Regions from separate parts of the Mucilaginibacter puniceus genome, predicted to be linked through region 2. Evidence: riboswitches for the same ligand, from Rfam matches in the RefSeq annotation. Region 2 holds a riboswitch; the other holds the start of a gene.
The links. Region 2 has a riboswitch for S-adenosylmethionine ahead of metH (methionine synthase). Riboswitches for the same ligand answer to the same signal wherever they lie in the genome.

Region 1 (17,101 bases), on a different contig from region 2:
TTTTCCGGCACCATTGGCGCCAATTATACCGTAACAGTTTCCCTGGGTAAATTTTAGGTTAACGTCTTCAAATAAGGTACGTTTTCCGTAACGTAGGGAGAGATTGGATACTGTAATCATGCTAAACTTTTAATAAGCCGCAAAGGTAGTGTTTTTGAGTGATTAGAGGTTGGTTAATCAGAGATTAGTTGAATATTGATATGGAGTAATTTTAACTAATCTCAAATCACTAATCACTATTTAACTGCAGCCGCCAGGCTGCTCGTTTCGTGATCGGCTAATTTTTGCAACGGGCCCGATGCCATCATTTTCATCATCATATTCAGATCAGCCGAGATAGTATAGATAACTGTAGTTTCATTATCATCGCCACTTAAGGCCCAGCTTAAATTCATATCAAACGGTGGTTTTGCAGCCGGGATGATACTAATCGATTTATCAGGTGTACGGCTATCAACCTTTAAAGATAGCTTAGCCATGTTTTGAATATTAAAGCTTGCCTCATCAACCGTTGAAGACCACTCGGTAATGCTATCCGGCATTAATTGCTGATGGTTATTCATATCCGCCAAAAAAGTATAAACCTCATTTACAGGTCGGTTTATAGTGGCTGTGCTTTGAAAGGTGGTCATGGGTTAGTGATTAGTTAATTGGTGATTAGAGATTAGTAAATATATGATAGAATAAAATTAGTCAACCAATCACTAATTAACCAATCTCCAATCACTATCTATTTTCCCCACTCAGCCGGATTCTCTCGCCATTGCTTCAATACTTCCACATCTTTAGGCAGGATGTATTGAAACTCTTCGGCATATTTAATTAACGCGTTATAGTTAGATAAAGTGATATACGGACAATTGGCTTTTTTAAAGTTCTCGTCGGCTACATCAAACCCGTAGCTAAATATAGCGGCTAATCCGGCTACATCATAACCTGCATCACGTAAGGCGGTTACCGCTTGTAAACTACTTTTTCCTGTTGATATCAGGTCCTCAATAACAACTACACGCTTGCCGGTAACTACGTCGCCTTCAATTAAACTGCCGGTACCGTGTTCTTTTGGTTTTGCACGTACATAAATAAATGGCAGGCCAAGTTCCTGCGCTACCAATGCGCCTTGTGGTATGCCCGCAGTTGCTACGCCTGCAATACAGCCAACAGCGCCAAATTTTTCGGTTATGGCGGCTGATAATTGCTGCCTGATATAGGTACGTATGGTAGGATGTGATAAAGTAACGCGGTTATCGCAATAGATAGGCGATTTCCATCCCGAGGCCCATGTAAAAGGATTAGTAGGTTGTAATTTAATTGCTTTAATTTGCAGCAGGAATTCAGCAACCTGTTGTTGGGTATCAGTATCATTTAACATGGCTCAAAAATACAGAATTTATATTAACGAAAAGGTTATCCTGGTTACTGAATTATCACCAAAATTGAAGGAAAATTATCAACAACTTGATGCACAGACCTTTGATCTGAAAATAATTTACACCTGGATACTGGCCCACAAAAACGATTATTTTTATCTGCTTTGCGATGATGCCAGGGCGTACATGAAGGCTATTACCAAGAGCCTTACACTGATAGAAGCCGCGGGGGGAGTAGTTAAAAACCGCGACGGAAAATATTTATTTATCTATAGAAATGATAAGTGGGACCTACCCAAAGGTAAAATAGAAAAAGGCGAAAAAACCAAAGTAGCAGCCGTTCGCGAGGTAGAAGAGGAGTGTGGTATAACCGTAAGCGGCCTCGGCGATAAAATTTGCAAAACTTACCATGCTTACATCAGCCGCGAAGAGGTAGTTTTAAAGAAAACGCATTGGTATAAAATGAAATATCGCGGTAACGAAAAACTAAAACCCCAAAAGGAAGAAGGTATTACCGATGTGCGTTGGTTTAAAAAGAAGGATACTGACGCTATTGTTGCCAATACGTTCTCTTCTATTATGGACGTATTGGCCAAGTTAGAACTGATTACAGTAGTGCCAATGCCTCTTTCGGAATAAACTGGCTTACATCACCGTTATGGCGCATAATTTCGCGTACTATGGTTGAGCTGATGGATGAATAACCCGGCTTACTTACAATAAATATACTCTCAATCTCGGGGGCCATGGTGTGATTCATTTGCGCGATAGCTTTTTCATACTCAAAATCCGATACGGTACGTATACCACGTATCATATAATTAGCATCAATACTTCTGCAAAAGTCTACCGTAAGCCCTTCGTAAGCTATAATATGTATTTTAGGTTCCGTTTCAAAAACGGCCCTAAGCATTGCTTCACGTTTAGCAACACTCAAAAGGCCCTGCTTACTGCTATTGGCGCCAATACCAATATAAACCTTATCAAATAAACTTACTGATCTTTTAACAATATCCACATGGGCCTTGGTAACCGGATCAAACGAGCCCGGGAAAAGAGCTATTTTCATAATTTTAATAAGCGTTTATGTAAAGGTATATGTTTAGATTGAATGTAATAACAAAAATTATTTGTCATCTCGAACGAGGTACGAGGAGAGATCTATACACACGCAAATCATACGGGCATATGTATAGATTTCTCCCTTTGGTCGAAATGACAATTGTTAAGATGATTTAAAAAATGAAAACGACGAATGCCCATACTTGCGCTGCTCCACAAAAGCAGGGTGGTTACTTAAATTTTGTAACGATTGATGCTCCACTATCAATAAACCTCCCGGTGTTAACAGGTTTTTATCAAAAATGATCTTAGGAATTTCAGGTATTTGATTCAGATCATAGGGTGGATCAGCGAATATCAGGTCATATTGATCGGTTTCCAATTGCAGGTATTTAAATACATCTGCCTTAAAGGTTTTTATCTGCTCCAGTTTATGCTGGCGGGCAGTATCTTTTAAGTAATGGATGCATTGTATACTACGGTCAATTGACATGACCAGGCTTGCTCCACGCGAAGCAAACTCTAGGGAAATATTACCTGTACCGCTAAAAAGGTCGAGCACCTTAATATCTTCAAACTCAATTTGGTTAAGCAGGATGTTAAATAGGGCTTCTTTAGCCAGGTCGGTTGTTGGCCTAACAGGTAAATTTTTTGGAGGATTAAGGCGAAGGCCCTTTAAAACACCACCTATGATGCGCATAAAGACAGGGCAGAGAGTGACAGTATTTGGCTGGAAGGGATGTTAGCCGGCAGATCCAATACGCGAATATCATTGATCATTACCACCTGGAAATATTCCGACAGGCGTTTATATAACTCATACTCTTCTTTCACATTTCCACTAACGATCAAGGCCGTGGTATTTTGCTTTAGTTCCAATTCATCCGACACAAAAACAGCGTAGTAAATAAGGTCCTCCATACTGGTAAACTCAAATTTATTGTAAAAGCGCAGCCTGTTCTTTTTATAATAGGCAAACTCTACCTGGTTACCGTTGATGTTTAAAAACAGGTCGGTAGCAGCTGGTTCACTGCGGTCAATAGCGTACATCCAGCCTTTGGGCGCAAATACCACGTTTTTAATATCGTAATGGGTTACCCTGCTTAATAACTGTTCATCAACTTTATAAACCACGAAGTTTTGTGCGTCAAGGGCTTGGGCTATTACTTTTTCATCATCCTTAACATCCAGTAAACGAGCATATTCGGCTATGTTATCTGCATTAAATAAACTAACGGGTATCAGTACAAATGCTTTGGCAGGCAGGGTAATTACCGTGCTTTTATATTCCGCCGTTAGGCGTTCATATAATTGTTCGGGATGGGTAAGTTCGTTTAAACTGCAGTTGGTTTCGCAAGCCAGTAAATGTTTATCTTCCACAATAGCATAAGCAAACGATTCCGGGTTTACCTGCACCAATAAGGTGTAGTTATCAGCCTCGGCCATGTTTAATGTGCTATCGCGATAGGTATGAGTTTGCTCGTTCATGCTAAACAACAAAAGTAATATTTTTTGAATTACTAAATTAGGTTACTTATCAGCATTTTTGCATCGTGTCAGCAGATCATATACAACAAGCCTTTCCGCACGAACCCACACCACAGCAAACAGAGCTGTTTAACCTGCTGCATATTTTCCTGCAAAAAGACAACGGCGACGAGTGTTTTATACTAAAAGGCTATGCCGGTACAGGTAAAACCACAATAGTGGGTGCGCTGGTAAAAGCTTTAAAACATTATAACTATAAATCGGTACTGCTGGCACCAACCGGCCGGGCTGCCAAGGTTATTACCAATTATTCAGGACGTAAAGCATTTACCATTCATAAGCGCATCTACCGTAAAAAATCGGCTTTAAATGTGGATGAGTCTTTTAGCATAGCCGATAATTTGGCGAGTAATACCCTGTTTATTGTAGATGAAGCTTCCATGGTGTCCGACCAGCTAACTGCTAATAACCGCGATACCTTACTGGCCGACCTGGTTAAATACGTTTACAACAAAAAGAATTGCAAATTACTGTTAGTGGGCGATACCGCTCAGTTGCCTCCGGTTGGATCAGACGAAAGCCCCGCCTTGGACGCACAGTTGATGAAGTCGGAATTCCTTTTAGATGTGTTCACCTATGAAATGACGGATGTATTGCGCCAGCAAAAGGATTCGGGCATATTGTTTAATGTTACCCGCATACGCGATATGATACGCAGGGGCAAGGAAACCATGCCGCAGATCATCACCAAAGGCTATAAGGACGTTTTTAGGATGACGGGCGAGCGGTTGGAGGAAGGGTTGGAGTATGCCTACAATAAATACGGCAATGAGAATACACTAATTATATGCCGGTCAAACAAGAACGCCAACCTATATAACAAACAAATACGTGCCCGCCTTTTATGGCGCGAGGAAGAACTAACCGGCGGCGACCAGATCATGATCGTGAAGAACAACTATTTTTGGTTGCAACAGCAGGAGGAGAGCAGTACCTCTTTTATTGCCAACGGCGATATTGCTAAAATACGCAAGGTGCGGAAGATCGAGGAAATTTATGGTTTCCGCTTCGCGGATGTGCAGATAGAGTTTATTGATTATGCCGAGGACCCGGTGTTGGATTGTAAGATATTGCTGGATACATTATACTCCGAATCGCCCGCCTTAAGCCCAACAGACCAAAAGCGGTTTTACCTGGAAGTAATGAAGGATTACGACCACATACCCAACAAACGCGCCAAGCACCAGGAACTGAAACTGAACCCTTATTATAATGCCTTACAGATAAAATTTGCCTACGCCATTACCTGCCATAAGGCACAAGGAGGGCAATGGGGTGCCGTGTTTGTTGACCAGGGATATTTAACAGATGATATGGTAAACCTCGACTTCCTCCGCTGGTTTTATACCGCCTGTACCCGCGCTACTGACGAATTGTTTTTGGTGAATTTTAGTGATAAGTTTTATAAAGAGGCGAGGGAGGAAATTTAATAATCACTATCTTAGATTACCATGTTAGCCAAAGAAATACAATTACATTTTATTAAAAACTACCTAAAACCTACCTTAAAACTTTGGGGATATAAAACAACGGGACAAACCTGGTGGAAAGATAAAGGAGAGTTTTATATTATTATCAAACTACAAAACTTTTCTTGGAACAGTAAGAATAGTGTTGACTTTTGTTTCAATATAGGAGTTGGTGTAAAAGCAGCCTCTATTGTTAAAAGCCCAACAGCTTATAATTTAGATGTTTATTTACGAGAAGGGTTCTATCTGCCAAATGAGAGAGAAGAGAATCTTTATCGAAATAGTACCGGATATATTTTAGTGGATGATATAGATGAAAATAATTTTATTCACGAATTAAAAATCGATTTCGAGCAATATATCCTTCCATATCTTGAAAGTCTACAAACCATTAAAGATTGTTTAGATAAATACGGTAATGTTACTTTTTGGGGAGATAATTTAAAGAAAGCGATTAGTAAAAATAACATCATCTTATAGACAAAAAGTCACTCCATTTTAATATTAACCGCCATTTTTTCAGCTAATTAACGGTGGCAAGTAATTTGAGTACATAGTGATATAAACATTATTACTTATGAACTTTAACAATTTTACCATAAAAGCACAGGAAGCCATCCAAAAGGCTTCAGAAATTACCACCGGTAATCAGCAGCAGGCTATTGAGCCGGCACATATACTGAAAGGCTTATTGCTGGTGGATGAGAATGTTATATCCTATTTACTAAAAAAATTAAACGTTAATCTTAACCGCCTTAACGAACAGTTAGACAGCCAGATAAGCAGCTTTCCTAAAGTTAGCGGCAGCGATGTTTATTTGTCATCATCTTCTAATTCTGTTTTGCAAAAGGCTACTGCTTATTTAAAAGAATTTAAAGACGAGTTTGTCTCTGTTGAGCATATACTACTGGGCATCCTATCAGTTAATGATAAAACCAGTTCTGCTTTAAAAGACTTTGGCGTAAACGAAAAGGACCTTAAAAAAGCCATTGTAAGCCTACGCGGCGATAGTAAGGTTACCGACCAAAATGCCGAGGCTACTTATAACGCTTTAAACAAATATGCCCGTAACCTGAACGAGTATGCCGAATCGGGCAAACTGGACCCGGTTATAGGGCGTGATGAAGAGATACGTCGGGTTATACAAATACTATCCCGCCGTACCAAAAACAACCCGATATTAGTTGGTGAACCCGGCGTGGGTAAAACAGCTATTGCCGAAGGTATTGCGTTCCGTATTATCAAAGGTGATGTGCCGGAGAGTTTAAAAACTAAAACGGTTTACTCGTTGGATATGGGTGCGCTGATAGCCGGTGCCAAGTATAAAGGCGAGTTTGAGGAACGCCTGAAAGCAGTTATTAAAGAAGTTACCCAGGCCGATGGCGAGATCATATTATTTATTGACGAGATACACACTTTAGTTGGTGCAGGCGGCGGCGAAGGCGCTATGGACGCGGCCAACATATTAAAACCAGCATTAGCCCGTGGCGAACTAAGGGCTATTGGTGCAACTACCTTAAACGAATACCAGAAATATGTAGAAAAGGATAAAGCTTTAGAGCGCCGTTTCCAGATGGTATTGGTAGATGAGCCGGATACTGCCGACGCGATTTCTATTTTACGTGGATTAAAAGAGCGCTACGAATCGCACCATAAGGTACGTATTAAAGACGAAGCTATTATAGCCGCGGTTGAGATGTCGCAGCGCTATATATCCGACCGTTTTTTACCGGATAAGGCTATTGATCTGATGGACGAAGCTGCTTCTAAATTGCGTATCGAAATGGATTCGGTACCTGAAGCCGTGGATGAAATGGAGCGCCGCATTATGCAACTGGAAATTGAGCGTGAGGCCATCAAACGTGAAAAAGACGATAAAAAAGTAAAACAATTAAGTGAAGAAATAGCCAATCTTTCTGCCGAGCGTGATTCGTTGCGTGCCAAATGGCAGGGCGAAAAGGATGTGGTTGATGGCATCAACCTAAAAGTTGAGCAAATAGAGAACCTTAAACTGGAAGCCGAACAAGCCGAACGGGCAGGCGACTATGGTAAAGTAGCTGAATTGCGTTATGGAACCATCCGCGAAGCACAGGAAGAAGTAGAAAAATTAAAAGCCGCATTGTTGGAGAACCAATCAGACAGCCGTATGCTGAAAGAGGAGGTTACTGCTGATGATATTGCAGGCGTGGTTTCGCGCTGGACAGGCATACCGGTTACCAAGATGATACAAAGCGAGCGCGAAAAGCTGCTTAATTTGGAAGATGAGTTGCATAAACGGGTAGCAGGGCAGGAAGAGGCTATCGAGGCTATTAGCGATGCTATACGCCGCAGCAGGGCAGGTTTGCATGATAAACGTAAACCAATAGGCTCATTCATATTTTTAGGAACTACCGGCGTTGGTAAAACCGAATTAGCCAAAGCCTTAGCCGAGTACCTGTTTAACGATGAAGGCGCGTTAGTACGTATTGATATGTCTGAATACCAGGAACGCCATTCGGTATCGAGATTGATTGGTGCGCCTCCGGGATATGTGGGTTATGATGAAGGCGGGCAGTTAACCGAGGCCGTGCGTCGTAAACAATATAGCGTGGTTTTATTGGATGAGATCGAGAAAGCGCATCCTGATGTATTTAACATATTGCTACAGGTATTGGATGATGGCCATTTAACCGATAATAAGGGCCGTGTAGTGAACTTTAAGAACACCATCATCATCATGACCTCCAACATCGGATCGAACGTTATACAGGAGAATTTTGAGTCGCTGAACGAAGATAACAGAGATGAGGTGATGGCAAAAACCAAAAACGAGCTGTTTAACTTATTGCGCCAAACCATTCGTCCGGAGTTTTTGAACAGGATAGACGAGATCATTATGTTTACCCCGCTTAGCCGTAACGAGTTAGCCGACATTGTGAAACTGCAATTCAGGCATGTACAGCAAACATTAGCCGAAATGGGTGTGACCATTGAAGCATCTGACGAGGCATTAGATTGGCTGGCACAATTAGGTTATGACCCACAATTTGGTGCAAGGCCTTTGAAAAGGGTTATTCAAAAACGTATACTAAACGAGCTATCTAAACAGATATTGGCCGGAAAAGTAGATAAAGACAGCAAGATCAAACTGGATATGTTTGATAATAACTTTGTGTTTTTGAATACCGGTGAGGATGCAAATAGAAAATAATTAACGCTATCATATTAACAAAAAGAGCCGCCCGAATGGGTGGCTCTTTTTATTTATTGGTAATTATATCCTCTGCAAAATCGCCAGTCCTTGCAAACTCGAAGCCTTTGGCTTTGGCCCACTTGATGTAATCATCAATTCGCTTAATAAAAGTTTCGCCTGAGTTTTTAGTGATGTGGCCCGGCAAACGGTATATGGGATTTTTGATATCCGTAAACTCCCAGGGATGAAAATAAAGGTTTAAATATCCATCCTTACGGTGCGCTGCTGCACTCATCCATTTTACCATACTCAAGGGCAAATTGTGAAAGCTTAGCCAAAACAACGGAAAACGCACCAACGGCGATACGGAGGCGGGTATTTGTAAAACATCATGCTTAAAAAACCATTTGCGTGGCTTTTTTAAGTTATTATACCGTCCCGGTATCCAGGTAGGGTTCATGGAGGTGTTGTACTTATATCCGGCCTTTTGTATTTCCAGTTCATCCACAGGCATCATACGGGCCATGCGGAACCCGGTTACTTTAGTGCCTGATATCTGTTCCAGCTTTAAACGGGATGATAGTAAATGTTCCGTCTCAAAATCTGAATGATAATAGCCGTGTGAAGCAATCTCGTGGCCATCATCAACAATGAGTTGGATAACATCCGGCTTATTAACCGCATAGTGGGCGGTACAAAAGAAAGTAGCTTTTATCCTGTTAATTTTAAGTAGCTTAAGTATGGCCAATGTGCCTTTGGTTGATACTAATAACTGTTCAGGAAAATCAATACTGCTATTATATTCAAATGGCAGGTCAAACTCTTCTACATCAAACCCTAACAGAATCATTTTTAGCTTTTAACAGATTTGTTGATCTAACAATATAATTAGGGCGATGTTTGGTTTGCATAAATATTTTACCCAGGTACATACCTATAATACCTAATACCAATAACTGCAATCCGCCAAAAAAAGCTACGGTAGCAATTAATGATGCCCAGCCCGAAACCATATCATACCCGGCAAAATAACTTATAACTACGTAGGGGATATATAGTAATGACGATACCGAAAAAAACAGCCCTAAACCGGTAGCAATATATAATGGCCGCACACTAAATGCCATAATACTGCCAACAGCCAGCTTAGCCAATTTAAAAAACGAATAGCTGGCCTCGCCGGTATAGCGTTGAGCAGGAGTGTAGGGGATACCCATTTGTGTAAAGCCTACCCATTTAACCATTCCCCTGAAGAATATCTCGTATTCGTCAATTTGCTTCAGTTCATCTACAACCTTGCGGTCCAACAGGCGAAAATCAGATATACCGTTCTCTAAAGTAATATCTGATAGTGCATTAATTAATCTATAGAAAGTTTTAGAGGCTCTTTTTTGGAAACCCTTTACATGTGGATTAGCTTCGGCACGATAGGTATAAATAATATCATAGCCTTCTTCCCAATACTGCAGCATTTGCGGCAGCAGGTGAGGGGGGTGCTGTAAGTCGGCATCCATGGTGATGATGGCATCGCCATGGGCGCGGTCAATACCAGCCTTTAGCGCGTAATCCTTACCGAAATTTTTAGATAGTTCAATGAAAAAGATATTAGCATGAATGCCCGCCTGCATTTTTATTTGGTCAAGCGTTTTATCCCTGCTGCCATCATCCACGAAGATCAACTCAAAATCATAACCGGTTGATTGCATAGATTTAAAAACCTCGGCAATCAGAAAATCGATATTATTTTCTTCGTTAAGCGCAGGAATTATAATGGACAGTTTCTTTTTCATGCCGCTGATGGTGTTTCCTTTTCAGGAAACATAGTTAATTCATTTTTTGAAAATTTCCTAAACCATGTCTCATAAATTATTTTGATCCATATTAATAAACACGGTAATGCTTTTAACGAATAGGGGTCAACATAATTTACTTTTAAATACCGCGGGAAAAGATCAGATGGTGATAAGCTGGTTAATATCATCGCGAAAACCAATAAGCCAATGTCTAAATAACTCACCGGTTTTATGGTATTGATATACCAAATAGCCACACCTGTAAAAGCAATTATATAGGTAGGCGACTCGGAACCGGTACTAAATATAACCGGGAATATTAAGGTGGAAGCTACGATCAACAACTGGTAATTTAAATTTTTAAAGCATTTAAAGCGGATGTAGGTTAAACCAAACAAAATTACGCCTGGTAATAAAACCACCAGGTTGCTTAATTGTGGCAGCCATATACGGCGTATCATACCCATAACAGATACATCCTCACGCGTGGTTACAATATTGTCGCCATTTTTATGCACCAGATCGGCATACCAATCTTTATAGGTTTGTATGATAAATGCCGGCGAGGATAACAGCATTGGTAAAACAAACAACACCGCCGACCAAAATATCAGACCGGCTATCAGTTTAAGTTTATGGTTTGAAAAGAAAAAGAAAGCCAACCCAACCACACCATACAGCTTAATAAACACACCAAGGGCAATCATTAAAGCTGCCCAAAAATCTTTTTCGTCTTTTATAAAAACATAACTTAATATAATTAACGCGGCTACCAGCGGGTTGCTTTGTACATTGGCGGCAGAGGTCATTAACTCGTGCGCGCAAAGCAGTAATATTAATAAGTATTGCTCTTGTTTAACAGGGAGTAATTGGATAGCCTTCATCAATATCCAGCAATTAAATGCCACCCATAAAATAACACCGGCCTCATCAGGTAATAAAGCAAAAGGAGCAATAATTAATGCGAATATGGGACCATAATGGTTAAGGTCATAATAATTATCAGGGTAATGGATATATAAATTTTGCTGATTAATTACATGCAGAAAATTGAACTTATATACAAAGTAGTTATTATGTATATGGCTATGGCCCAACACAACGCTTTTAACTACTGCAAACAGGCTTAAACCAAACCAAATAGCAGTAATTAAGTACTTGTACTTTATCAGATTGGCAAGTTTATACATTAATCAGGAGTATGTACTTTTTGTTGTTATAAAACTACTAAAAGTTTGCGCAAGCCGTCAATAGCAAATTAAGCTAAGTTAATTGTAGATAATTGATCCGAAAAAGCAATAAATGCCTTCTGATCATTTATCTGTTGCTGGTTATCAATTAAACTTTGCAGGTTAATGCGGCCAATAACAAATTTTGAGGTGCCTGAATAATAGCGCTCGTGTATTTGAATGAAGTTCAAAGCTTCTACCAGGCTTTCGTCATCATAACGCAAATAAACATTCAGCTCAATATTGTTAGTAAAGTTCAACCCTTTACTTTCTTTAGCTTTTTTGTATTCGTACTGGTAATCATAACGCAATGCAGCAATATCAGACAATACCGCCGAACCGGTAGGATGCCCACCGGCTCCCTTACCAAAAAAGAATTGCTGATCGGCAAAGGCGGCTTGCACAATTACGCCGTTATATTCGTACTCTACGTTATATAAAAACTCGGTTTCGTTAACAAATTTCGGCAATACAAACAAGGCAACGTGTCCGGCATCCAGTTCTTTAGCTACCGGTACCAGTTTTACCTTTAGATTTTTCTCTTTGGTGTATTGAAGGTCAAAAGCCCCAAGATTTTGTATACCTATGTTTAATACTTCATCCGGATTAACAATCACCCCGTAAGCATGTGCACAGGCTATGATCAGTTTATATTTTGAATCAAAGCCGCCAACATCACTAATTGGGTCTGTTTCGGCAAAACCCAGGTCCTGAGCCAGTTTAAGGGCGTCATCATAGGTCATATTCTCTATATATCCTTTAGATAGGATGTAATTGGATGACCCATTGAATATCCCGCTTATGGAGTGCAGTAATTCGTTATCATAATACTCCTCCAGGTTACGGATGATAGGGATACTACCGCAAACCGCGCCTTCATACAACAAAGATGTACCGTATTCGTGCTGAATTTGAATTAACTCTTCCAAATGCAGGGCAATCATTTTTTTACTGGCCGATACCACATTTTTGCCCGACTTTAAAGCACGTGATACAATATCAAACGCGGCTTCTGTATCATTGATCAACTCAACAATGGTATTTATTTCGGGGTTGTTTAATAACTCGTCACGATCTGTAGTAAACAATTGCGCGGGGAGAGTGCGCTCTTTAGTATTATCTTTTATGGCGATCTTTACTATCTCGAGGTTAAGGTGTTTGGTTTTAATAATATCATATAAACCTTGTCCAACCACACCAAAGCCGAACAGGCCAATATTTAGTTTCTTACTCATTAGGCTATTTCCTGTAACCGGATGGTTTTTCCTTTAACATCCGAATTAAAAAATGAAGTTATAATTTGGGTTAATGCACTGGTTTCAATTAAAAAACCATCATGCCCGTAATAGGAATCAAATTCGGCATAACTTGAGTTTGGAATATGTTGGTGCAGGTATTGCTGCTCTTCAACCGGGAACAACAGATCTGACTTAATACCTATAATCAAAGTATTTGCTTTTATCTGTCCTAAAGCTTCCTCTACACTGCCACGGTTGCGCCCCACGTTGTGCGAATCCATACTTTTAGTCAAATGCCAATAACTGTAAGCGTTAAAGCGGTTAACTAACTTATCGCCCTGGTAACTTTGATAGCTGGAAGCACGGAAGTTATCAACCGTATTAATATCGTCTTCTTTCTGACTGATACCATAAGTTTTATAACCGCGATAGGATAGAAGTGCCATGCTGCGTGCCGCTTTTAAGCCTTTGGAGCCACCTTCAGGTGTGCCATTATAATAAGTTTCATCGGCACTTATGGCCAAACGCTGCGATTCATTAAAGGCAATTCCCCAGGGCGAGTTATAAGCGTTAGTAGCTATCAGGATAACATTTTTAATCAAATCGGCATCCATAATACTCCATTCAACAGCCTGCGCACCACCTAATGATCCACCTATCATTACTTCTATACTATCAATTTGCAGGTGCTTAGCCAATAACTGATGAGCTTTGACCATATCCCTGATAGATATATTAGGAAAAGTTAAATAATAGGGCTGCCCGGTAGTTGGGTTAATGCTTAGGGGACTGGTTGTGCCATAAGCCGAACCTAATACATTGGCACATACAATAAAATGCTCTTCGGGATTAAAATATTCGCCGGTACCAAATAAACCTTTCCACCAATCCAATACATCCGAGTTGGCTGTAAGCGCATGGCATACCCAAACTACATTGTCGCGGTTTTTGTTTAAAGTGCCGTAGGTATGATAACCAATTTCCAGTTCAGGAAGAATAGCGCCCGATTCCAGTTCAAAAGGTTGTGAATATTTATATAGTTGTGTACTCATGGTGTTAAAGTTGGATAACTATGCTTGTAAGTGTAGTGGAACGAACCAAATACACATCAAAAACAGCAACAAATATTAAAATTGTTGAATAGGTTAGTTAAGCCTTTTGAGGCGAAAGCATAGTTTTGCAGACTGGTGTTTTTTAAATTTTCCATATTTTATAAATCTATATTTCCCGGGATATTTACCGGGCCAGGAATTGGCACCTTCTTCATTTAACTGAAGGGTTGCCAGCGGGTATTTGAGCCTGATCTCTCGCCGCTTCTTTATAAATCAAAATACGCTGTAGTGCGGAAGTTTTGACCATGGTATTGCTACCATTTATGCAGCAAATATAGGCCGTAATAATTAAAAACACAAAAAATAATTTTTTGGTGGTTATATTGCACCTGTTTATGGTTAATAACATAAAACAACTTATACATTTGCAATAACCAATTAACCTATTAATATACCTACAATGAAATTATACTTTTACAGCTTGCTTACAGCATTTATATTGATAACCGGCACCTGCTTTGCGCAAACCCCGGCACAAACTGAAGAATTCAAAAAATCGATAGTGAAGCTGGAAGGCATTCAAATGCGTTACTCGTTTGATGAAATATCATCCAATTTATTAAGACGCATTGAAGGCATAGCCAATATTACCCAGCGAGAAACCGCGGATATACGAGAAGAATACGCGTCTGCTAAAGACACCATACATGGCACGGCGGTATTAATTGCCGATGGCAATAAAATGTACATGGTTACTGCCAAGCATTTGGTTATAGCTAAAGACAAGGTACACGGTAAAGAAAATTTAAATGAGCTGATAGTGGGCAAGGTTAATGTAAACGGCCGTATATCAAACGATATTAACTTTATGGGATTAACAGCCTATGTGGCTGCATTGCCGCCATTTGCTTTCTCGTCTGACGCTGATGATGTGGCGGTAATATCTTTCGCTCAAAAGGATTATGTGAACTATGCTGATTACTTAAAAGGTATTGGCTGCGTGACTATCCCTGTACAAGACATTGTGGGAACTGATTTTGTTAATAACGGCGAGGACCTGCTAACAGTTGGTTACCCTGCTCCGTCATTTACAGATAGAAGCGTAGCCACCAGCACCGGCAGGGCACGTACCAATAATCAAACCGCTACAACTTATACGCTTAACGCCTCGGTTACACCAGGCTACAGCGGTGCGCCAGTATTTAAAGGCAATAAATTGGTGGGCATAGTAAGCTACCCTGATGGCGTAACCTCAAACGTTGATGTAAGCAAAAAACCTTATGCTAAAGCATCATCTGCAAAGGTTATTAAATCGGCTGTTATTTTATCGATATTGAGAGACTTGCAGGCGAAAGAGGGTAAATAAGATGTATCGGGGACGAAAACTGATATTATTTTGTTGTTTGCTTTGTGTTTTCTCTCTTGGAAAAAGCTTTGCGCAACAAAAAAACAGTATTTCATATATAATACCTGAAATTGTAAATGTAGAGATAGATAACTATCTAAAAACAATAAAATCGGACGAGGGAACTTATATAATACTACAAAATCAAAATGATACAACCTCTATATTGGTAAGTAGTTACGCGGGAATATCGAAGTTAGTTCCTCTTATTAAAAACAGCAATAGATATATCAAGGTTGGCATAAGCAGACTCATTCCTGTACTATTACGACCAGATTTATTATTAAGTTCTAATCTTCATATAATTAAGAATAAAGGTACAGAGTATGAAGCTATAGAGACCACATTGATAGGGGCTGGAGGTTATTTAATTGTATATAAGGGTCTTTATCACAATCCGAAACTGATCAAGGCGGAATACTTTCAAAATTGATAAAGTATCCATGAAAAAACTCGTCATCCTAACCGGCGCGGGCATTAGTGCCGAAAGTGGTTTGCGCACCTTTAGGGATAGCGACGGTTTATGGGAAGGTTATAATGTACAGGAAGTAGCCACCCCGCAAGCCTGGGACTGGAATCCCAAACTGGTTCAGGATTTTTATAATATGCGCCGTAAAGATATCCTTGCCGCCCAACCCAACGAGGCGCATTATGCTTTGGCACGATTGGAAGATAAATACGATGTTACCATTATCACCCAAAATATTGACGACCTGCATGAACGCGCAGGATCGGCTAAAGTAGTACACCTGCATGGCATCATCACCCGTTCACAATCCAGTATTGACCCCACATTAACTTACCCCATAGATGGTTGGGAGCTTAAAATGGGCGATCTATGCGAATTAGGTTCACAACTACGCGCACATGTAGTTTGGTTTGGTGAGGATGTGCCTATGATAGCTACCGCAATCGAAATCTGCAGTCAGGCAGAGTTGTTTATATTGATTGGCTCATCATTAGCCGTATACCCGGCAGCGGGATTAGTTCATTATGTTCCGGCAAATGCCCCCAAATATATTGTGGATCCTAATATTCCTGAATTAAGAGGTAGCAACCAGTTTATTAAGATAGAAGCAAAGGCGACGGTTGGAGTGCCGGAGTTGGTGGATGAGTTATTGAATGATTAATCACCCTGTCATTTCGAAACGCAGTAAGAAATCTTATACGTGCGACATATCAAGCGTATAAGATTTTTTCGCTACGCTCAAGAGATTGTTCTCCTCGTACCTCGTTGGAAATGACAATAGGGTTTGGTTAAAACTTAAATATCGCCTTCAACCCGCTTATCCCAATTTGCAATCCCACACAAAATATTAAAAAAGCAGATATACGGTTTACAATATTTTCGCCATTGGCGCCTAAGTACTGAATAATGGTTTTAGTATTGAGGTAAAAGAAATAGATCATTATACATAATGCCAAAATAGCCACTAATATAGCCCCTGTATTGATATAGTACTCGCCGGTACCAAATGTTGCGCCATGCGCGCTTAGTGTAAATATAACCGATATAGTGCCCGCGCCCGTTGTGGCAGGGAAGGTAATAGGATAAAAAAGTTTACTGGCAATATGTTTATAGCCTGATATATTGGGTTCATTGTCCAGGTCCTCTGACGAGGGCTTTTTTTGATCAGACGACAAAAACTCCCAGCCCATTTTACAGATCATAATACCACCTGCCAGTTGCACAATGGGTATGGATATACCAAAAAGCTGTAATATCCACTGCCCGGCAAATAACGCAACAATACAAACCAAAA
Region 2 (17,101 bases):
GACCCTACCGACAGTGAATGAGCAGCCTCCGGTGCTAAAGTGGCGCCTGCATCTCTTAATCCTTTTTTGCGTATTTGGGTTAATCCTAATTTTTTAGGGTCCACCTGACTTTTATATACTTCGTTAATATTGGCAAAGTTGCTCCAGTTAAATAAACCCGTATCAGTTACACTACCGCCCAAAGCATTACCATGGCCGCCAATGCTTTTGGTTAAGGAGTTTATTACCAGGCTTGCTTTAACATTGATAGGGTTAAATAAATAAGGCGTGGTCATGGTATTATCTACGATGTAGATCAAGCCTTTTTCCTGGCATAGGTTGCCAATAGCTTCCAGGTCGGCAATTTGTGTGGCCGGGTTAGCAATGGTTTCTACAAATACCAGCTTGGTGTTTGGTTTTAATGCCTGTTGTATGTTGTTTACCGATGTGGCATCTACAAACGTAATATCCAAACCCATATCCATATAGCTTTGGAAAATACTGCGGGTATTACCAAATAAAAATGAGCTGGCTACTATATGGTCCCCATTTTTTATTAAGGCTAAAATAGTTGCTGATATAGCACCCATACCGGTTGCAAAAGCAATAGTGCCAAAGCCGTTTTCCATTTGGGTTACTTTATGCTCCAACGCCGTTACTGTAGGGTTACCCTGGCGCGAATAAGCATAACCGCTTGTTTTGTTTTGGAATACATCAACCAATCCCTGCACATCATCATAACCATAAGTTACGGATGTATGAATAGGTTTATGTAATGCACCATGCTCGGGTTTTTGTAAACGATCAGAGTGCAGCAGGGTAGTAGTAAAGCCTTTTTTAGTTGCCATGGAGCTATAATTCAATTAACACTTAACAGACTGCGAACTTAGCGGTTTTTGAGTAAAGTTTTATCAAAAACTTGTCATTGTGACTATCTACAAACGTCATCGCTGTAAAGGTGGTTGACCTAATCTCCCAACAAAGCCTTTAAAGTTTCCAAAGTATCCGCTTCCTCTTTAGGCTTATCCTGCCGCCAGCGCAATATACGCGGGAAACGTAATGCAATACCCGATTTATGGCGTGTGGACCGATTTATACCTTCAAATCCTATCTCAAAAACCAGTTCCGGTTTTACGGTGCGTACCGGGCCAAACTTTTCAAGCGTATTGCGTTTTACAAAATTATCTACCTTATTTATTTCCTGGTCGGTTAGGCCCGAGTAGGCTTTGGCAAATGGTACCAGTTTGTCACCATCCCAAACGGCAAAAGTATAATCGGTATACAGGTCGGCGCGGCGGCCATGGCCCTTTTGGGCGTAGATCATCACCGCGTCTACCGATAGCGGGTCAATCTTCCATTTCCACCAATCGCCACGTTTGCGACCAACCTGGTAGGTGGCGCTTTTACGCTTTAGCATAATACCCTCTGCTATCATAGCGCGAGATTGCTCACGTACAGTAGCTAATTCATCCCAGCTGCTAAAGGTTATTAATGGCGATATGCGCAACAGTTCCGGATAAGGCGTTGCGGATTGTAATTCTTCTAATAGTACACGCCTTTCTGACTGTGTTTTGCTGCGGATATCCTCGCTATTATATTCCAGGCAATCGTAAGCAATAACTGCTACGGGGCTTTCTTCCAGTATTTTTTTACTTAGATTTTTTCTACCAATTCGGGTTTGCAAAATGTTAAATGGCATAGGAGATCCCTTTTGAAAGCTCAATAATTCGCCATCTATCACGGTACCATCCGGCAGGGCATTTAAAAATGGGTGCAACTCCGGAAACTTATCTGTAGCCAGATCCTCGCCGCGGCTCCATATAAATATTTTGCCATCGCGTTTGATCAGTTGCGCGCGTATGCCGTCCCATTTCCATTCGGCCTGCCATTCGGCTGCATCACCTAATGAGGTTTTTAATTCATCTGCTGATTTTTGCTTTTCGGATGTTTCTTGTATCGGGTAAGCTAAAAAGAAGGGGTAAGGGCGCGATACATCATCAGATGCGCCTTGCTCCTGTATCAACTGTTCGTAGGTATAGGTTTCGGGCAGCCAATTGCCCATAATACGGTGGGTAAGGGTTGGGGCATCCAAATTGGTAATATCCGCCAATGCTTTTATCACCAGGCTTTGTGATACACCCACACGAAAGCTGCCAGTGAGCAGTTTATTAAATACAAAGCGTTCCTGCGTATCCAGCATGGCCCATGAGTCTATCAGCCAAAGTTTGCGTTCTTCTTCGGTTTTGCTGCTTAGCATATTTAACTCGGCTATCCACTCGGTTAATGTTTTGCTGCTGCCGCCGGTAGTGTTTTGGGGCATTAACAAGGCGATGGTTTCGGCCAGATCACCAACTACATGGTAGCTTTCTTCAAATAACCATATAGGTATATTGGTTACCTCGGTTGCCCAGGTGCGTACTTGTGTGGCATTGATCACCCGCTTAGGTTTGCGCCCGGTAAACAGGGCCAGCATGTGCATTTTATCGGTATCTGGCACACTGGTAAAATACTCTTTTAATACCCTAACCTTTTCATTGGTTTTGTTGGTTTCGTCCAGCGAGAGGAAGAGTTGGGCAAATGCTCTCATATCGATTCCTCCGTATTAGTTACTGCTGTTTCTTCGGGGGCACCATCCGCTTCATCATTGCCATATAAAGTATGTACTTCGTGCGCATCAAAGCCAATCTCTTTTAGGTAGCGGGTAAATGTGGCGGTATAGCCATGCGTAAGGTAAACGCTTTCACATCCGGTTGCATCTATGGCACTTACTAGACCATCCCAATCAGCATGGTCTGACATGATGAATCCACGGTCTGCCGCACGTCTTCTTTTCGCTCCGCGGATAGCCATCCAACCTGAGCAATAGCCAAAGCTATAAGGATTAAACTTGCGCATCCAAGGTGTGCCGACGGATGATGGCGGTGCTATAATTATACCTTTACGGACTTCTTCTTTTGAAGTTTCGGGTGTAATTCTGGTGGTCGGGTTAAGTATTATGCCATTACGACGCAAAGCCTCGTTGGTGTTTTCAATTACGCCATGGGTATAAACTTTGCCGATGGATAAGTCCAGGTTTTGTAAAATGCGTTGCGCCTTACCTAACGAATAACCTACAATAACCGTAGCCAATCCGTTGCTCACATTGCTGCGCCACCAGTTATTTATCTCATCAAAAATTTGCACCTGTGGCTTCCATTGGTAAACCGGCATGCCAAACGTACACTCGGATATAAAGTGATGGCATTTTACCGGTTCAAATGGGGTTGATATACCATCATCTTCAGTTTTATAGTCGCCGGATACTACCCAAACTTCGCCCTGGTATTCTACCCGTATTTGTGCCGAACCAATTACATGTCCGGCAGGAAATAAAGAAATAGCTACGCCATTTTTTATAACGGTTTCACCATATGCTACCGTTTGCAGTTGTATATCGCCTAAGCGATACAATAATACCTCTTTGGATAAATGGTGGGCCAGGTAACGCTTATGCCCCCAGTAAGCATGATCTGAATGGGCGTGGGTTATTACCGCATCATCAACCGGTTTCCAGGGATCGATATAAAAATTGCCCTTTGCACAGTATATGCCCCTGTCGGTAAATTCAAGCAACGGTTGTTTAGCCATACTTAATAAACCGTTATAAAATGAATTGGTTTTAAATGCAAAAATCCCGGACTAAGCCGGGATTTTTTTGCTATATTAATTTAATATTTAAAACGAACGTTTAACAGGATTGTCCACTAAAGGCGCCTTTTCAATACGGGTATATTTATCACCCAAATTCATGTAATCTATCAATATTTGTCCTGCTTCAACCTTTAAAAAGTCAAGATCTTTTTTGGTCTTTACCTTTACATTTTTGGGCGGTACATCAAAACCAGAAGCTGCAAGTTTTAATTTTTCACGTTCAGAAGATTTTTTTTCATCTGCTTCGCGTTGTTTTTTTAGTTGTTGTTCGTTTAAGGTGACACTGGTTTCATTCTCGCTCTTTTTATAATCAGCAATATCCTGAAGCAAAAGTTTATAGTTGGTGCTTTCATTCATGCGTTGCTGATGCATTTTGGTTAGCTGAGGAATAGCCGCCGAAAGATCACCAACTTTTACAAAGTCGCTTTTTGGAATAACGTCATATGGCAAAGCTGATGGTTCCGTGTCCTCTCCATATTTATCCAAAGGTATAACTGATGGAAACTGGATATCAGGTATAACCCCTTTATGCTGGGTTGAGCCACCGTTAACGCGGTAAAATTTTGCTATGGTTAAGTTTAATTGACCATAAATACTTTCGCCATTACCTACTCTTACACTTGGGCCTCCACTTCCACCGCCTGCAATTGAAGCGATCTTGTCGACTAGTGAGCGTTGAACCACACGGTCCAGAGCAATAGGGCTTTGAACAGTGCCTTTGCCATAAGTTTGGGTACCAACCACAATACCACGGCCATAATCTTGTATGGCCCCGGCAAATATTTCGGATGCTGAAGCGCTAAAACGATCAGTTAATACAGCTAATGGGCCACTATAATAAACAGTAGGGTCGTCATCGGTATCAACTTCTATGCGCCCCCTGTCATCACGTACCTGCACAACCGGGCCTGATTTAATGAATAAGCCGGTCAATGAAATAGCTTCTGATAATGAGCCGCCTCCGTTTTCGCGCAGGTCAACTACAATGCCGTCTACATTTTCGCGCCTTAATGAATCTAATACCATTTTCATATCACGTGTTGTGCTATGATAATTAGCTTCACCTGCTCTTGAAGCGGCTATATCAGTATAAAAAGCAGGCACATTAATAATACCTATTTTATAGGTTTTGCCATTGCTGTTATAAGTACGGGTTTCCTTTTTTACTAACTGATCTTGCAATACAATTTTCTCGCGTATAATTTCAACTATGTTAGGTTTGTCTGCGGCAGTTTTATTTTGTGGTAAAAGTTTTAGTCGTACTAAAGTGCCTTTAGCACCACGTATTAATTTAATAGCATTATCAGTTCGCCAGCCTACAATATCTTGAAACTCTCCTTCTTTACCCTGTGCAACACCAATTATCCGGTCGCCAACATTAACCTGGTGGCTCTTATCAGCCGGACCTCCAGGTACTAAAGATAAAATACTTATATATTCATTTTTTGATGTCAAAGTTGCACCAATACCTTCCAACGCACGCGACATTTCAATGTTAAATTGTGCCGCGTTTGATGAATTCAGGTATGCAGTATGTGGGTCAATAGCCTCGGTAAATGCACTCATGAATAACTGAAATACATCATCATTTTGTGTCTGGTTGATCTGTTGTAAACGGGTTTGGTAGCGTTTGCTTAATGTTTCCTTGTTTTTAGCCATATCAGGAGTGGCCAGTTTTAAATTAAGCAATTCATACTTCACGCGTTTGGTCCAATCAGTATTTAACTCGTCAACCGTTTTTGACCAGGGTAAATTTTTACGGTCATAAGTAAAAGTTTCGTTCTTGGTAAAATCAAAAGCGTTATTTATTTGCGATACGGCATAATTTGTTCTTTCCAGTTGTCTTTTTTGAAAAACATTGAAAATGTAAAACACATTATTCAGGTTGCCATTTTTAATGTCATCATCTAAAGTGGTTTTGTATTTTTCAAAATCAGCAATATCTGATGCTAATAAATAATTGCGGTTTTCGTCCAGGCTTTTGATAAAACGATCGTAAATTACCACTGATAATGAATCATTAAGCGGAACTCTTTTATAGTTACTCGATAAAATTAAAGTGGCTACCGCTTTACAAGCGGTGCTTTGTTGTTCGGTAGGTACCAGGTTGGTTACGCCATCAACTAAAATGGGTTTTGACGGGGCAGCGCTGCAGGCAAGTGCGGCACCAAGTACCAACACAAAATAAAATCGCTTAAACATATTTTTAACTGTCTTTAAATCAGGGGTGAAAATAAACATCAATTTTGGGTATACAATAATCTACTAATGTAATAAAAACAACACGCAAAAAGCTTGCCTTATTGTTTAGAAATAATAATATTACAATAATATTTCATTGTTTAATGGTAAATTATTGTGCTTTTGCCTTTTTGTCTGCTTCGATAGCCGCGGCGTATTTTACCTCGGTTTTTGCAAAAGATGCGCTACCGTTTTTTAACTCTATCTCGCGGGTCAATTTCTCAATTTCAGCCAGGTCGGTACTCATGCCTTTTAAACTGGCCAGGTCATGTGCTTCCTTCAGGTCGGTGCGTGCTAAAGCCAATTCGCCTATGGCGGCTTTAATGGTAGCCAGGTCCAATAAGTTAGTTATGGTTAATTGATCGTTGCTTTCGCGTTTGGATATGGCGTTGCTTTGCAATAAAAACCATTGAGCTTCTGAGAAGCGTTTGGCTACCGTGTATAATTTAGCCAGCGTATTAAAATCAGTACTGGCTGTAGTATATTGCCTGTAACGCATATGGTGCTTGGCCTCTTTAAGTAATAAGGCTTCGGCTATATCAAGCGAGTAGGCGCGCTGGTTTAATACAGCCGCTACAACATTAGGCAAATATACTTTGGTAGCTGCCGAAATAGTGGTAGCTGATGTATGATTAGCCTCATCTAATTGCGGATAGCGTGTTTTATTCTTTTTTTGCCAAAACTGGGCAGATGCTGTAATACTTAAGGTACAAAAAGCAAGTAATAGTATAAATCTCATTTAATGTATTTACGGTAAAGTTAATTTAGTAGCAAATGTAAATATATGTTTTTGAAGTATATGTATCAAATTGGATGGGCTTAACACGCATAATGAACGTAATAAGTTGCTGAATAATATACAACGCGGAAAATACTACACTCATGTTGTTAAACATGGTTTACACAACTTAACACATTTTTGATAATTTTTTACGTAAAATATTGATAATTAATTAGTTATAAAAATTACACCCTAAAAAGTGTAAACCATGATTTTGATTGGTAGGATATATGAAGTAATACGTTGATTTTAAGGTGCTTGTTGGTAACAACAACAGGGGCAATGGGCATAAGTAGCCTTGCCCACATGCCGCCCGACATACTTGCGCCAGCGAGGGGAGTATTGCGACGCTACGTAGGTTTGGCTAAAGCCGTGCCTGTTTAATTTTTTATTCCGCCCCATAAATGGGACGGCAATGAATTGATGCAGCAATTGGAATGGATGTGATTAACATAGCAAAAATTAAAACTTATTGCCGTTGGTTTTAACCAACGGACCATAAGCATAACATTGAGTGGCTTTAGCCAAATTAATAGTAGGCACAAGTAGCATTTACCCACATGCCCGCCCCATATACTTGCGCCAACGGGGGGTAGTCGCCAAACGGGGGGGTAGTCCCCGCAGGGTCTCTCGTAGAGGACCCTGCGGAGTAATCGAAACGAAGTTATATATTTATGCATGATCAGAACCCGTCACGATTTAACCTGTAAAATTTGGTTTATAACCTTTACTTGTTATAAGTGGTTACCCTTGTTTGAAAAAACCGGTTCGTATAGTTTAGTATATAACTGGCTCAACCTCATAAATGAGCAATATCAAATCGAAACGATTGCCTTTGTTATCATGCCCAATCATGTTCACTTGATTTTACAACTTCCGGAATCGGTTAATAATTTAAATACCATTATAAGTAACGGCAAGCGGTTTATGGCGTATGCGTTAGTCAAAAAACTAACGGCGCAAAAAGAACAATCCATTTTACATTTGCTTGCAAGCGGATGTTCAGACAAAGAAAAGGCCAAGGGACAAAGGCATAAAGTTTTTGAGCCTTCCTTTGATGCTAAGCCGATTTACACTGTTGAGTTTCTAAATCAAAAGTTAGATTATATCCATCATAATCCCGTAACGGGCAAATGGAATTTATGTATGCAGTTTACCGATTACCCACATAGTAGTGCTGCATTTTACTATGATAATAAACCCCACTTGTTTATTAATATCACAAATTATAGTGAAGTCTTCGGTGCATCGCAGGGTCCTCTATGAGAGACCCTGCGGGGACGGGAAAGCATAACATTGAGTGGCTTTAGCCAAATTATAGTAGGCACAAGTAGCCTTGCGCACATGCCCGCCCGACATACTTGCGCCAACGGAGGAGATATATTAGTCTATTTATTATTGATTATATTAATTAGTTTCCAAAGTTTTCGAGATTTGATTTATAAACTTTAATAGCCTTTTTGTCAGCAATCTTAAAATCGAATATCTGATGTATATGGACTATCATAGAAGCCATTAGTTCATGTATAGATAAGTTTTCACCATCCTGTTCTTGACGTTCAGCTATCATTTGATTAGCCTGATCTAAAGTGATTTCATTTATTTCGATTTTTAAATTCTTATTGTAGTTGTTTTCCTCTTGCCTTTGCTGCATTAGTAAAGCTTGAGGTAGCGATACTACCGCTACCAACTTATTAAAATCAAAACTTCTTAGAACTACAATAGGTATTTCATTATCATAAAATCCAGCGATTTCAAATGGGTACGGATTATTATGGTTTACAGAAGAACTATACCTACCTGTAGCAGATAAAGCAAGTTCATTTGCATAAAATAGCCCCATATCAATGATTATTAGATTTGCCTTATGTCCATTAGTACTAAGTTCTTGAATGCCCTTTTCAAAAATTTTGTCAAGGCTTGTTTCAGTACTTTCCTTAGCTATTTCTTTGATAACTTCCGCAAATCGACTATCAACCCCCCTATTCACAGATTTCCCCCATTCTATTCCATAAATGAATTGATACAGCTCCCCATCAACAAACATTGTCCTACCTTTATTCATTTTTATATTAGGACCAGTATCTTTCAAAATTGTCTCAGGATTCGTTTCTACAGCACCAAAATGTTCAAATATTTTTGAGAGATCCCTCGTTGCTTCCCATTGTTGGGCAATTAAGTGTCTAAATGCTGAAACTTTTGTATCGGATAACGCTGTCGCAGCTAGACGCTGAGAAAAGTCATTTTCAATATTTTCGTCTACACGGTCAATATTTGCTAAAACATTGTCAATCCTAACTAAAAACGACTCATTATCCCAGTCAAAAAAGTGTGGCCATGCTCCAGGATTTAAACGTACTCTTTGCAAATTTGTCTTTACGCGATTAAGCAAGTATTTTAAATTCTGAAAATCGCTGACAGCATGATGGCTGAGATTTATTTCTGGGTGTTTCAATAAAGTTATGGCAAATCCAACCCCGAACATATCCAAGGCAGTTGCCACTGTATAAACTTTGCCGTCTAGTCGTTCTTCTCCATGCCAAATCCATTCTTCCCATCCCCAACGTTCATCTTCTCTGATAAATATGTCAACTATAACTTGAAGTGATTCGTTATAGTCGATTTGTGTATCTAAGGTAGTTAAGACTTCCTTTAAGTGAGGGAATTCCGCCGATTGTAAATTGCCATTAAATTGTTGAAACAATAACCAATAGAGATTACCTATCACAATTAAGTTAGTGTCATTTATAGCCTTTTTTAAAATCAGATAGTTGGCGTATTCATTCTGACCAAATCCAGTATCTACTGGTTGTTGCCTTGCAAGATTATTAGCGATAATATTGGTATTTCTGCGATAATGCTTTAATTTAAAAGTTTCACGTATTTGCGAAACCCTATTGGTAACGATTAGTAATGTTTTTAAATCACCATTCTGAGCAACATGCTTTATTAGTTCACTAATTTCAATATAAATACTAATCAAATTCTCAAAACTGGCACCGGTTTTAAGATGCTCATTTTCCATAGCCATGTATACACTTTTTTGTGCTATTTCTTTAAGCCGTAAAGCAAAAGCGTCTGCGATCGCTGTTCTGGCACTCGTGTCTTTTTCTGCCATACGGTATGCCAATAAAGGAACACGATCTATATTACTAAAAGCAAAAGTCATTTTACCCTCGATTTTAATGGTTAGATGTGTACGCCAAAATTCAATAAATGCGCCAAACATAACGTTTGAGGTACCACGCATGCTGGCTAATGTCCAACGCGCTAAACTTTTATTAAAATCTGTTATATAATTCGAAGAAGGATTTAGGGTTAAGGTGTGCGCAAAAGACTTTAAGTACTTTAAAACTATAATTGTGTCATCTTTCCGGATAGCATCAGCAATTTCAGAGTAAACTTCTTTACTTTTTTGACGAAGACTTTGAGCATCAAAAGTAGGATTTCCTTTTTTTTCTTTATTGAGCTGCCCATAAATATCAATAATAAAATCGTCGGTGATATATGTATAATCGAGGTATCTGAAGCAACGAAATAATGTGAATAATAATCCAGCTACTAAGACTATTAAGTTATAAGAAAGACAAACTAGTAACCGAATGATATTGTAGGAACTAAAAGTGTCAGAAACAAGCTGTATGATAACTAATAAGATAATATTGATTAAAGACCAATAGACAAGCGGGATTATATAGCTATTTTGAAAAACCATTTCAATAATTGTTATTTTTCTGTTTGAAACCTGTAATATGGCAAACAAAATAGCTGATATAGCTAGTACGGTGCTTGGAATAGCAATGAAACCAGTTAATATATTCGATAAAATTCTATTCTGTGCATCTGGTTGATAATCAAAAAACTCGAAACATTGTGGCGTAAAAAAGCCAGCGAGTATCAAAATAACAAACAGTGGAATTAAGAAGATATAAGAGTGTTTGGATTTAATAAGTTCCTTAAAGGTTAGGTCTTTCATTTTGTTTAACACTTGTGTGTCAAACAAATATACTAAAGGTTCACATACAAAATGTTCTTAACAATTCAGCTTTCAGTAAAATAAGAAACACGCGTGCCATAGAATCTTATAAACAAAATAGCCGCCCTGAAATTCAGCGCGGCTATTAACTTTATACTCCCCCTTTAGGGGGTTGGAGGTCTTAATAATTCAAATTCGGCCCTAACCACCTTTCAGCAGTTTCAACCGACATGTTTTTACGTTTGGCGTAATCTTCTATCTGGTCCTTGCTTATTTTATTCAAACCAAAATAGCGCGATTGCTTGTGCGCAAAGTAAAAGCCACTAACGGATGCGGCAGGCATCATGGCCAGGCTTTCGGTAAGGTGCATGTGCGCGTTATCCTCTGCTTTTAATAGGTTAAACAAAGTTGTCTTTTCGGTATGTTCCGGGCAGGCAGGGTAGCCCGGTGCCGGGCGTATACCATCGTATTCTTCTTTAACCAGTTCTTCAACAGTTAGGTGCTCCTCTTGTGCATAACCCCAGTATTCTTTACGTACCAGTTCGTGCATTTTTTCGGCAAAAGCCTCGGCTAACCTATCCGCAATGGCTTTGGCCATAATGCTGTTATAGTCGTCATGATCTTTTTCAAACTCGGCAACCAATTCATCGCAACCAATACCGGTTGTAACGGCAAACCCGCCAAAGTAATCGGCCACGCCGCTTTCTTTTGGCGCTATAAAATCTGACAAGGCATAATAAGGCTCACCTTTTACTTTTTCTGATTGCTGGCGAAGGGTATGTATACGGCTCAGTACCTGCGTACGGGTTTCATCGGTATACAATTCAATATCATCACCAACCGCGTTAGCCGGCCAAAAACCGATTACGCCGTTTGCCTGTAGCAAATTCTCTTTAACCACTTTATTTAATAATGCCTGGGCATCATCAAACAGCTTTTTAGCCTCAACACCCACAAACTTATCATCAAATATTTTTGGATAGCTGCCACGCAACTCCCAGGTATGGAAGAAAGGTGTCCAGTCGATATAAGGCACTAAATCTGCCAGCGGATAGGCCGAAAATACTTTAGTGCCTGTAAATGCAGGCTTTGGTGCTACCTGTGTTAAATCAATCTGGAATTTTTGCGCACGCGCTTCTTCCAGCGTTACATAACGCTTATCTGATTTTTTGTTGGCGTGCGCTTCGGCTGCTTTTGCATACTCGTCTTTAATGCCTTGTATGTAGGCATCACGGGTATCGCGGTTCATCAGGTTACTGCAGACGGTAACACTACGCGATGCATCCAGCACGTGTATAGCCGCCCCCGAATAATTTGGCGCAACTTTTACCGCTGCGTGAATACGCGAAGTAGTAGCACCACCAATCAATAACGGAATAGTAAAGCCTTCGCGCTCCATCTCTTTAGCAAAATGCACCATCTCATCTAATGATGGGGTGATCAATCCGCTTAAGCCAATGATATCTACGTTTTGTTTTTTAGCTTCTTCAATAATACGCTGTGCAGGCACCATCACCCCAAGGTCAATCACCTCGAAGTTATTACACGCCAATACCACGCCTACAATGTTTTTACCGATATCGTGCACATCACCTTTTACGGTGGCCATTAATACCTTACCGGCATTGGCACGGCTATTACTGCTGTCTTCGCCTGCATCAATAACGCGTTGTTTTTCCAGCTCGATAAATGGCAATAAATAAGCTACGGCCTTTTTCATTACACGGGCAGATTTTACTACCTGTGGTAAAAACATTTTACCCGCGCCAAACAAGTCGCCCACTACGTTCATGCCGTCCATTAGCGGGCCCTCAATAACCTCTAATGGTTTAGCATAGGCCTGCCTGGCTTCCTCCACATCATCATCCAGGTATTCAACAATACCCTTTACCAGCGCGTGCGATAAACGCTCGGCAACAGGCGCTTTGCGCCATTCTTCATCGCGCACTACCTCTTTGCCCTTGCTTTTTATATTGTCGGCAAATTCAACCAGGCGTTCCGTAGCATCATCACGGCGGTTAAGCAGTACATCTTCTACCAGTTCTAATAATTCTTTGTCAATCTCTTCGTAAACCTCCAGCATACCGGCGTTAACAATACCCATATCCATACCGGCTTTAATAGCATGGTAAAGGAAGGCCGAGTGCATAGCCTCGCGCACCACGTTGTTACCCCTAAAGGAGAACGATATATTACTTACCCCACCGCTAACCTTGGCTAATGGCAGGTTTTGTTTTATCCAGCGGGTAGCTTCAATAAAATCTACCGCGTAGTTATTATGCTCTTCAAGCCCGGTGGCTACGGTTAATATGTTAGGGTCAAAGATGATGTCCTGCGGCGGGAAACCCACCTCATTAACCAAAATATTGTATGAACGCTGGCATATCTCTTTACGGCGCTCTAACGAGTCGGCCTGGCCTGTCTCGTCAAATGCCATTACTACGGTAGCGGCACCATAGCTCATGATCTTACGGGCGTATTCCTTAAACTTCTCTTCGCCTTCTTTTAGCGAGATAGAGTTTACTATACCTTTACCTTGTATACATTTTAACCCCGCCTCAATAACCGTCCATTTAGACGAATCGATCATGATAGGCAATTTGGATATATCAGGCTCAGAAGCAATTAGGTTTAAAAACTTCACCATCACCGCTTCCGAATCGATCATACCCTCATCCATGTTGATGTCGATCACCTGCGCGCCACCTTCTACCTGTTGGGCAGCAACTGAAAGTGCTTCTTCGTAATTCTCCGCCAATATCAGCTTGGAGAACTTTGGAGAGCCTGTAATGTTGGTGCGCTCGCCCACGTTCACAAAAATACTTTCGGGGGTTATGGTAACTGCTTCCAGGCCACTTAACCTCATGTGCGGCTCAGTTACCGGCACCAATCTCGGTGAGTATTTTGCGGCTTTATCGGCAATGCATTTGATATGCTCGGGTGTAGTACCGCAGCATCCGCCTACAATGTTTACAAAACCACTTGCCATAAAATCCTCAACCAAATGCGCGGTTTCGTGGGCGGTTTCGTCATACTGGCCAAACTCATTAGGTAACCCTGCATTTGGATAAGCCGAAATATAGCAAGCCGCTTTTTCAGAAAGCTCCTCAATATGCGGCCTCATTTCCTTAGCCCCTAAAGCACAGTTTAACCCGATACTTAACGGGTCGGCATGACGCAATGAGTTATAAAATGCCTCAACAGTTTGGCCGGATAGTGTACGACCTGATGCATCGGTAATTGTACCCGATATCATGATCTCTATCTTGCGGCCAATTTCTGCTTCGTATCGTTTTACGGCAAATATCCCTGCTTTGGTAATCAGGGTATCGGTTATGGTTTCAAATAAAAGCACATCGGCACCACCATCTACCAAACCACGCACCTGCTCGTAAAATGCTTCTTCCAGTTCATCAAACGTTACTGCACGGTAGCCCGGGTCATTCACATCCGGCGACATAGAAGCCATTTTGGTTGTAGGGCCCAAAGCACCTGCAACAAAACGCGGTTTATCAGGATTTTTAGCCGTATACTCCGCGGCTACTTCTTTGGCAATACGGGCGCCTTCAAAACTCATTTCGTACGACAGGTCCTCCATGCCATAATCGGCCATAGAAATACGTTGCGTACTGAAAGTGTTGGTTTCAATGATATCCGCACCTGCTTCCAGGTATTCGGCGTGTATAGCCTTAATAATATCCGGGCGGGTAATGTTTAACAAGTCATTATTACCCTTTATATCACTGGGATGATCTTTAAAGCGTTCGCCCCTAAAATCCTCTTCGGTAAGGCCATAACGCTGTATCATGGTACCCATTGCACCATCAATTACCAGAATGCGTTTTTGTAGTTCTTGTCTAATATCCATTTTGTCAGTTAGCAGTTAGCAGCGGGCAGTTTTCAGTGGCAGCGGGTCAATAAAAATGACAGCGGGCTGCAAACTCAAAACTGCAAACTGAAAGTGGCTTATTTCGAAAAGTCGGGTATTTGTTGACTTTCACTTATCTGTCTCAAATCTTCTTTTGACGTGAGTAGAATTTAGCACCTTGTTGAAGGTAACAGGTTGCTAAGACATCGCAGGGTCTAATCCCTCCGTCTTTCTCTATAAGCAGTGCAAAGATGCTTAATAAAGTTGTAAAGTGCAATAGATTTGTTACTCCGAAATCTGTTATGATTGTAATTTTTGATGGTATAAAAAAAGCCGCCTGTTTGAGGCGGCTTTTTAGGATTTCTTAATTATTTCTTCGGCCAAATACTCTTAGCAGCATCAGGAACAGGTTGATAAAATCAAGGTATAAAGTTAATGCACCCATTATGGCCATTTTTTTGGCTGATGCATCACCATACTCCAAACCTGCGCCAATGCGTTTTAGCTTTTGTACATCATAAGCGGTTAGGCCTACAAATACTGCTACACCAATGTAGCTAATGATCATATCCAAACCACTGCTGCGTAAAAACATATTTACCAGGCTGGCTATAACAATACCTATTAAAAACATAATTAGTATAGAACCAAACTTGGTTAGATCCTGTTGCGTAGTGTAACCGGCAACTGCCATCACCCCAAACAATACCGATGTGGTTATAAACACACCCAATACCGAACTTGCTGTATAGGCCAGTAAAATGTAGCTTAAACTCATGCCCATAACTATTGCAAAAGCAATAAATGCTATTAGCAGCACACCATAGGATAATCGGTTAAAACCGAAAGAAATCAATAAAACAAAAGCCAGGGGTGCAAACATTACTATAGTACCCAGGCCTGTATTTCCGCCTGTTTCCGGGTCGCGAAGCATAGATAGCAAAGTTGTGTCGGTTGCAAAGTAGAAGGCGCATAACGCTGAAAGACCCAGAGCCACAAACATCCATAAAAAAACGTTTGCTATGAATTTTTTTGATGAGTCAGCTTCATTAATTTGTATTACGTTTTCGTAAACGTAGTCAGTTGATCTATTTTCCATTTTTTATAAATTATTATACGAATATATAGTAAAGATTAGTAATTGAAGATTAAAGATTAGTGGAATTGAAATTGTTTACACGCTTTAACTAATCTTTAATAACCAATCTTTAATCTTTTTAATTCAGTCTCTTGGTCAACTGCTCCTCCACATTTTTATAAAGTTGCAAAGGCTTTAACGATCGCCAGTTCAATTCGTCCAGCTGACCGCCAAAGTTGATGTAGTAGTCGATGTTATTTCGTTTAAACTCCTCTATCACATGCTCGCGGAAGTTGACACCCGCTATCCAGCCATCCTCTACATCCTCAAACCATTCTTCGTAATAACTATCATCTGATGAATGAAAGTTCAAAACATTTTCGCCGATAAGGATAAAGTGGTTAATGCCGTTATCCATCATCAGCTCTAATATCTCGCGCTTCATCAACATGATGTCATTATTTATGGCGTCGTTCCACTCGCCAATAAACTCTATTATAGCATATGAACGTTCATAATCGGCAAATAATACTTTCATGTACAAAGTATTTGAGCCGAAAGAATCCCATTGCGGGTGTAACAGGTAATTATATATCTGCTTATCAAACTCAAATTCATTATACTGCGTAGCGTAAAAAGGCGAATACTCATCTTCGGCTGCTATGTAGTCATCCCTCCATTTATAATATGGCTCTATTTCGTGCATTTAGCCCCGGCCCCCTCTAAATCTCCCCCGGTAGGGGAGACTTTTTGTTTTTATTGTTAAAAAAAGTCTCATTGTGAATTATATATTTAAAGCCCTCCCTACCGGGGAGGGTTTGGGTGGGGCTTATAATTTTCAACTGCTTTTCTCACACTACCGTATTCTTTTAATAAGTCAGCAGCGGTTTCTTCATCTACTCCTGTTTCGCTCATGATCATTCGGGTACCGCGGTCAACCAGTTTATTGTTGGTTAACTGCATATCCACCATTTTATTCCCTTTTACCCTGCCTAATTGTATCATAACCGATGTGCTTAGCATATTTAACACCAGCTTTTGCGCGGTGCCGGCTTTCATGCGGGTGCTGCCTGTAACAAACTCGGGGCCGGTAACTACTTCAACGGGGTAATTGGCCTCGGCAGCAACAGGGCTACCACTATTGCAAACAACGCAACCCGTTGCTATTTTATTTTGGTTAGCAGCCTTTAATCCACCAATAACATACGGCGTTGTGCCCGATGCGGCAATACCTACCACTACGTCTTTTTCATTTATATTAAACTCCTGCAGATCTTTCCAGGCCTGGTTAATATCATCTTCGGCAAACTCCACTGCTTTGCGTATGGCACCATCGCCACCGGCAATAATACCCACCACCCAATCAAACGGAACGCCAAACGTTGGGGGGCACTCTGAAGCGTCCACCACGCCTAAACGGCCACTGGTACCCGCACCTATATAAAACAGGCGGCCACCGGCTTTCATCCGGGCAGTTATAACTGCAGC

Region 1: another riboswitch for S-adenosylmethionine. It lies ahead of ACYVJ6_RS08110 (homoserine O-acetyltransferase family protein); the one in region 2 lies ahead of metH (methionine synthase).

What each region holds. Positions count from the first base shown of each region.
Region 1 is NZ_BAAGRB010000002.1:267,201-284,301, forward strand. It holds gene ACYVJ6_RS08040 (ABC-F family ATP-binding cassette domain-containing protein) at 1-120, opposite strand, end outside; gene ACYVJ6_RS08045 (SRPBCC family protein) at 237-632, opposite strand; gene pyrE (orotate phosphoribosyltransferase) at 731-1,372, opposite strand; gene ACYVJ6_RS08055 (NUDIX hydrolase) at 1,371-2,009, shown strand; gene coaD (pantetheine-phosphate adenylyltransferase) at 1,978-2,439, opposite strand; gene rsmD (16S rRNA (guanine(966)-N(2))-methyltransferase RsmD) at 2,596-3,132, opposite strand; gene ACYVJ6_RS08070 (DUF3822 family protein) at 3,120-3,920, opposite strand; gene ACYVJ6_RS08075 (ATP-dependent DNA helicase) at 3,983-5,410, shown strand; gene ACYVJ6_RS08080 (DUF4304 domain-containing protein) at 5,432-5,929, shown strand; gene clpB (ATP-dependent chaperone ClpB) at 6,027-8,639, shown strand; gene ACYVJ6_RS08090 (polysaccharide deacetylase family protein) at 8,689-9,471, opposite strand; gene ACYVJ6_RS08095 (glycosyltransferase family 2 protein) at 9,452-10,411, opposite strand; gene ACYVJ6_RS08100 (glycosyltransferase family 87 protein) at 10,408-11,604, opposite strand; gene ACYVJ6_RS08105 (homoserine dehydrogenase) at 11,673-12,878, opposite strand; gene ACYVJ6_RS08110 (homoserine O-acetyltransferase family protein) at 12,878-13,933, opposite strand; SAM riboswitch class I at 14,097-14,208, opposite strand; gene ACYVJ6_RS08115 (S1 family peptidase) at 14,394-15,299, shown strand; gene ACYVJ6_RS08120 (SIR2 family NAD-dependent protein deacylase) at 15,782-16,468, shown strand; gene ACYVJ6_RS08125 (MarC family protein) at 16,596-17,101, opposite strand, start outside.
Region 2 is NZ_BAAGRB010000001.1:401,441-418,541, forward strand. It holds gene ACYVJ6_RS01845 (cystathionine gamma-synthase family protein) at 1-827, opposite strand, end outside; gene ACYVJ6_RS01850 (ATP-dependent DNA ligase) at 947-2,566, opposite strand; gene ACYVJ6_RS01855 (ligase-associated DNA damage response exonuclease) at 2,563-3,606, opposite strand; gene ACYVJ6_RS01860 (carboxy terminal-processing peptidase) at 3,694-5,871, opposite strand; gene ACYVJ6_RS01865 (hypothetical protein) at 6,023-6,649, opposite strand; gene ACYVJ6_RS01870 (REP-associated tyrosine transposase) at 7,370-7,957, shown strand; gene ACYVJ6_RS01875 (hypothetical protein) at 8,103-10,667, opposite strand; gene metH (methionine synthase) at 10,849-14,535, opposite strand; SAM riboswitch class I at 14,666-14,778, opposite strand; gene ACYVJ6_RS01885 (Bax inhibitor-1/YccA family protein) at 14,900-15,634, opposite strand; gene ACYVJ6_RS01890 (hypothetical protein) at 15,753-16,319, opposite strand; gene murQ (N-acetylmuramic acid 6-phosphate etherase) at 16,418-17,101, opposite strand, start outside.